2 regions of the Methylomonas sp. EFPC1 genome follow, and region 1 is predicted to be linked to the other one. Evidence: predicted binding sites of a transcription regulator. Region 1 holds the regulator's gene; the other holds the start of a gene.
What was found. The regulator HrcA, encoded in region 1, represses chaperone genes, less so after heat shock. The targets are predictions, from matches to a motif close to TNTTAGCACTCNNNNNNNNNGAGTGCTAANA.

Region 1 (3,125 bases):
TAACCCGCGCGGTGCCGTTTTCCAGGACTGCGACGCAGGAGTTGGTGGTTCCTAAATCGATGCCGATCATTTTGCCCATTGATATTCTCCAGACTTGAATTGGTAATAAATTAAAAAGTTGTTAGCGATATGCGGTTGATCGTCTTAATTTCAAGCCTGCTCATCGATTTTTGCGCTATCGGCAGGTTTGTCCTCGGCTTTCGCCACCACCACCATGGCAGGGCGCAATAAACGGCCGTTCAACACATAGCCTTTTTGGAAGACGTTTAACACGGTATTGGGTTGGGCGGTGGCACTTGGCTGCATGACCATCGCCTGGTGCAATTCCGGATTGAATGCTTGACCGATGGGGTCGACAGTTTCGATATTAAACTTGGCAAATACCGACTCGAATTGCTTGATGGTCAATTCACTGCCTTCGCGTAGTTTCACTATCTCCGGGCTATCGCCGGTTGCCGCTTGCAGGCCTAATTCCAAACTATCCAGAACACTCAGCAATTCTTTCGCAAATTTGGCCAGACCGTATTTGCGTTCGTCGTCCAAGTCTTTTTGCACGCGCTTTTTTAAATTTTCCATCTCGGCCATCGTGCGAATGGCTTTATCTAGATTCGCAGCAGCTTGTTGCTGGGCCTGCTCCAATTGTTCCTGCAAGGCTTCCACAGTGACTGCGGCGGCGCCAGATGCTTCGGTTGGCTGTTCGTCGGCGTCGATTGGCTTGGTCTGTTCCAAAACTTCGGCGATCAAATCGCTATCCGATTGGGGTTCGTGGCTAGATTGCTGATGACTCATTACTTACTCCATGGTTCTAAATTTTTTGGTTGGCCTAACGATAGGGCCATTTATTTGGGATTCAAGGCCGCGCCCAATAATTTTGCCGTCACATCCACGAACGGAATCACTTTTTCATATGCCATTCGGGTGGGGCCGATCACGCCCAACACCCCCACCACTTCGTCATTCACTGAATAAGGCGCCGTCACCAGGCTGCAATGATCGAATGCGCTATAGCCGGACTCTTCACCGATAAAAATCTGCACGCCTTCGGCCTGTAGACACTGATCCAATAAATGAATGACGCCGCGCTTTTGGCTGAACGCTTCGAACAGCTGCTTCAAGCGCTCCATATCCGACAACTCGGAAAAGCCCATTAGATTGGTTTCGCCGCTCAACACATAATCATCGTTGGGTTGTTCGCTGAAGGTCAGCTGTGCCATGTTCACCGCGTCCATCATGCCTTGATTGACCTGCCGCTGATCGAGCTCCATCTCCCGCACCACCAAATCGCGAATTTTCGCCAAGCTGCGGCCGGAATAAACCGAATTCAAATAGTTGGCAGCCTGTTGTAATTCCGCAGGACTGAATTGCTTGTGGGTGTGAATAATTTTGTTGTGCACTTCCTGGTCGTCGGTGACGAAAATCACCAACACCCGAGTATTGGACATAGGCAGAAATTCGATGTGCCGCAAGGTGACGCTTTCTCTGCGCGGCAAAGTCACCACGCCGGCCATCCGCGTTACGTCCGACAATAATTTGGAAGCCTTGTTCAACACGTCACTCGCTTTATCCGCCTCCCCTTTCAGGCCATGTTGCAGTTGGTCCAATTCGCTGGATGCCAAAGGCTTGACGGTTAACAAACTGTCGACAAATAAACGATAGCCGCTCACGGTCGGGACTCGGCCGGCGGATGTGTGCGGGGAATGGATCAAACCCATCTCTTCCAGATCCGCCATCACATTGCGAATGCTGGCGGGGCTCAGCTTTAACTGCGGATCTTTAGATAACAAACGCGAACCAACAGGCTGGCCGTCCTGGATATAACGCTCAACCAAGGTTTTTAATAAATACAGCGATCTTTCGTTTAAATCTTGTCCGCCAGCCACGTCATCCCCCAAATTCCGTTAGCACTCGATATTGGTGAGTGCCAGACAGCAAAGCTATCAGCTGGGTCCGGCCTTGTCAACGGCTTGAACAGGTTATGAATAAACTAAGCGCTGCCAGCACAATCAAGGGCTGGGATTGAATATCCGAAGCCCCCGTGTCGTGGAGAACGGATCAATGGACAGTTTGTTCCGGAATTACGATTTTTAGATGTATCTTCGATATTGCCCAACAACCGGCAATAAAAAAACCCTGCAAGTCTTACGACTTGGCAGGGTTCTGATTCGATCTAGCGTTTGCTTATCTGGACTGTATGGCAGGAACGCAAACGGCCAATAAACCGCAACCGTCAGTGGTCTCAAGCCCCCATTTGGGAGAAAGACAACACATAGTAGCTATAGTAGGCAACGACAAAAAACAACAATACATTCAAAAACTTTTCTACTCTACTGTACTGTTCTTGTTGATATTTTTTACCATTTTTTATTCTCATTTTGTCCTCCTGTCGCATGAGTCATCCAAAAATTCAAAACCGGTTAATTGATTGGCGGTAGCTGATTAACGGCTCATGCTGTTGCCGAGCCAGGCGCCGGCGGCGGCACCGATGCCGGCTCCCAACGGATCGCCTCTACTCATCTCGTAACCCGCCGCACTGCCTAACGCGCCACCTACCAAGCCCTGAGTGGAGCGTTGGTCGTATCGGTCGTAGCGCGGCGCGGGCGGCGGTGCCGGGACGTACTGCGTAACCCTCCCCGGTACATACACCCGCTCGACCTCGACGTACCGGTCATGGTGGTGATGTTTGTGATGACCTCGCCCATGCCCGTCAGCGATGGCTATTGGCGAAACCAACAAACTGATTACAACGACACTTGCCACTCTAAACATAAATCCCCTTGATCGAGAATAATTCATCTATGAGTTGATTCTAGAGAGCAATGTTTAAGTCTTGATTAGGAAAAGATTAAGAACAGATGAAGACAGCAAAGCCGGCGCTTACATTGCCAATTTTTGTGAACTGTGCACGCTAAGCGAGGACTATAAACTACCAATAGCCATTACTCCGGATACTCGCAAACCGAATATCCGGAGCAGATTGCGCCGGAGGCGACAGTCACGCACATTAAAAGCTGTAAGACACTTCCCCGTAAACGGTGCGGCCGGCTTGTTGGTAAAAAGAGGAATATTCCCGATCCAACAGATTATTCACCGAAAACGACAGATCGATATTTTTCGTCGCTTGATAA
Region 2 (3,125 bases), 1.9 Mb from region 1:
AGCGCGGATTCGTCGATTTTCAGTTCGCGGCTTTGCAAGAGGCGCAGATCGGCAGGCACCTTGTCGCCGGATTGCAGGAATACCAAATCGCCGGGAACTAACTCGGCAGCAGCAATACTTCGGCGCTGGCCGTCACGCAGGACGTTGCTGCTGATATTCAAGGTCTGAGCCAGGGCGTTAATGGCTTTCAGCGCGTTCGCTTCCTGAACGAAGCCGATCACCGCATTGATAATGACCACACCGAAGATGACGCTACTGTCGGTCCATTCCTCTAAAAAAGCGGTGGTGGCCGCGGAAAACAGCAGGATGTAGATCAAGGGCTGATGAAATTGCGCCAATAGCAAAAGCAAAGGGCCTTTGCCGCGGCGAGCGGTCAGGCGGTTGGCGCCGCTAGTCGCTCGGCGTTTTTGCGCTTCCTCGCTGCTCAGGCCTTGACCCAGCTCTACGCCGAAATGCGTTAATACGGTTTCCGGCGTTTGGCTGTGCCAGTTGGCTTTAGGGTAATGGTCCATATGCTCAGATTGATAGTTGAAAATGGCGTTGGCGTAGTTGCCCCAAGGCTAAATTAGCCTGAGGTTAAAACCATAAGTTGACAAAGAATACTTTGTGCTTGTTCCCTAAAAGGGATGGGGTTATAGTCCATTCCCGAGGTCTATGGCCTCATTCTAAATTAAAATAAAAACAAATAGTTGGAGGTATATATGGGCGGAGTTATCGAATTAGTGGTGTTGATGTTGATTATTGCCATCTTCGCTTTCGCACCGTTGGGGTATTTCATTTACATGTACACCATGAAGAATGGCGAACCGTTCGGCGACATCGAGCCGCACGGCGATAGCGATTCGGCGCTATTGAGAAATGTCAGCAAAGCCATTCTGATGGTTAAAGGCAAACTGGGAAAAAATTAATTACGTCTTATTTGCCAGCAATAGAAAGCCGGGATTAGCCCGGCTTTTTTGTGCGGATTAGCTTATTTCGCGCCGCAGCTCGGGCAATGTGGGTTTTTCTTCAAGCGCATGCTATGCCATTCCATACTCAGGCCGTCCAGCAACAGCAAGCGGCCTGTTAATGTGCTGCCGGTACCGACCAGTAGTTTGATCGTCTCCAAGGCCTGTATGCTGCCGACGATGCCGGTGATCGGCGCAATCACGCCATTGCGGGCGCAATTTTGCAATTCCTCGCCGTCGCTTTGATAAAGACAGTTATAGCACGGGCTATCGTTTAACCCAGGGGTAAATACGCTGACTTGACCCTCAAAGCGGATCGCCGCGCCGGAAACCAGAGGGGTTTGCCGGTCGACACATGCCTTGTTAATGGCAAACCGGGTAGTGAAATTATCGCTGCAGTCCAGCACCACATCCGCCTCCGTCACTTCTTTAAGTAATTGCTCGTCAGCCAGACGTTGCTTGTGAGCAAACACTTTTACGCCCGGATTAATTTTTTCCAAAGTCTGCTGGGTTGAAATAACTTTATCCAACCCTATATCGGCTGTGTTGTGAGCGATCTGGCGTTGCAAGTTGGTTAAATCGACTTGATCGTCGTCGTAGACGGTGATCTGGCCGACACCGGCCGCAGCCAGGTACATTGAGGCAGGCGAGCCCAAACCGCCGGCACCGACGATTAATACTTTGGCATCGAGCAATTTTTGCTGACCGGCAATATCGATTTGCGGCAGCATGATTTGCCGGCTGTAACGGAGTAATTGTTCGTCGTTCATAGTGTGTATGGCTTGGGTAAGGCGCAGATGATGCCAAAGAGCTTGACAGAGTGCAAAAGCCGGATATTATTAGCACTCGTTGCTAGAGAGTGCTAATAAAACTGAGGCCGCTTAAAAGCTCGCTTCCTCCGTAAGGGGTAGCTGTTTTTTAAATTGCTTTACACAGTTTTTAACCTTTAACTTTATCTACATTAAGGAGACATTGATGAAAATTCGTCCGTTACATGACCGTATCGTCGTAAAACGTGTTGAGGAAGAAACCAAAACCGCAGGCGGCATCGTGTTGCCGGGTTCAGCTGCTGAAAAACCTAGCGAAGGCGAAGTATTGGCAGTAGGTTCAGGTAAACCGTTAGATAACGGCCAAGTACGTGCCTTGGAAGTTAAAGTTGGCGACAGAGTACTGTTTGGCAAATATTCCGGCACCGAAGTTAAAGTCGATGGCGAGCAATACATCGTCATGCGCGAAGAAGACATCATGGGTGTTTTGGGTTAATCCCAATTCCTTCGACACACTCTTTTTCAATTTAACCAATATCTCAGGAATAAGAAATGGCAGCAAAAGACGTAAAATTTGGTGGTGACGCTCGTGCACTGATGGTGCAAGGCGTTAACGTTCTGGCTAACGCAGTAAAAGTTACTTTGGGTCCTAAAGGCCGTAACGCTGTATTGGATAAAAGCTTCGGCGCGCCAACCATCACCAAAGACGGTGTATCGGTTGCAAAAGAAATCGAATTGAAAGACAAATTCGAAAACATGGGCGCGCAAATGGTGAAGGAAGTTGCCTCTAAAACTTCCGACGTAGCCGGCGACGGTACTACCACTGCGACTGTTTTGGCTCAAGCAATCGTTAACGAAGGCTTGAAGTCAGTTGCAGCGGGCATGAACCCAATGGACCTGAAACGCGGTATCGATCTGGCAGTCACTACAGCGGTTGCAGCGATTGAAAAAGCCGCTACACCTTGCAGCGATAGCAAAGCGATCGCGCAAGTAGGTACCATCTCTGCTAACTCCGACGAATCAGTGGGTGCGATCATTGCCGAAGCGATGGAAAAAGTCGGTAAAGAAGGCGTGATTACTGTTGAAGAAGGCACTGGTCTGAACAACGAACTGGACGTTGTCGAAGGTATGCAGTTCGACCGTGGCTACTTGTCGCCGTACTTCATCAACAAACAAGAAAGCATGAGCGTCGAATTGGACGATCCTTTCGTCCTGTTGTACGACAAAAAAATCTCCAACATTCGCGAAATGTTGCCGATTCTGGAAGGCGTGGCTAAATCCGGCCGCTCTTTATTGATCATCGCGGAAGACGTAGAAGGCGAAGCCTTGGCAACTTTGGTTGTCAACAACATGCGCGGTATCGTTAAAGTGGCTGCGGTTAAAGCACCTGGTTTCGGTGACCGTCGTAAAG

Region 2: groES (co-chaperone GroES) is a predicted target of HrcA. The motif match lies at 1,785-1,815, and genes of this name have one in related genera.

What each region holds. Positions count from the first base shown of each region.
Region 1 covers NZ_CP070494.1:3,611,918-3,615,042, forward strand. The annotation lists gene dnaK (molecular chaperone DnaK) at 1-79, opposite strand, end outside; gene grpE (nucleotide exchange factor GrpE) at 151-789, opposite strand; gene hrcA (heat-inducible transcriptional repressor HrcA) at 840-1,880, opposite strand; gene JWZ98_RS23435 (hypothetical protein) at 2,237-2,371, opposite strand; gene JWZ98_RS16595 (glycine zipper 2TM domain-containing protein) at 2,437-2,766, opposite strand; gene JWZ98_RS16600 (TonB-dependent receptor) at 3,002-3,125, opposite strand, start outside.
Region 2 covers NZ_CP070494.1:617,446-620,570, forward strand. The annotation lists gene JWZ98_RS02845 (cation-transporting P-type ATPase) at 1-512, opposite strand, end outside; gene JWZ98_RS02850 (hypothetical protein) at 702-908, shown strand; gene moeB (molybdopterin-synthase adenylyltransferase MoeB) at 971-1,717, opposite strand; gene groES (co-chaperone GroES) at 1,923-2,210, shown strand; gene groL (chaperonin GroEL) at 2,267-3,125, shown strand, end outside.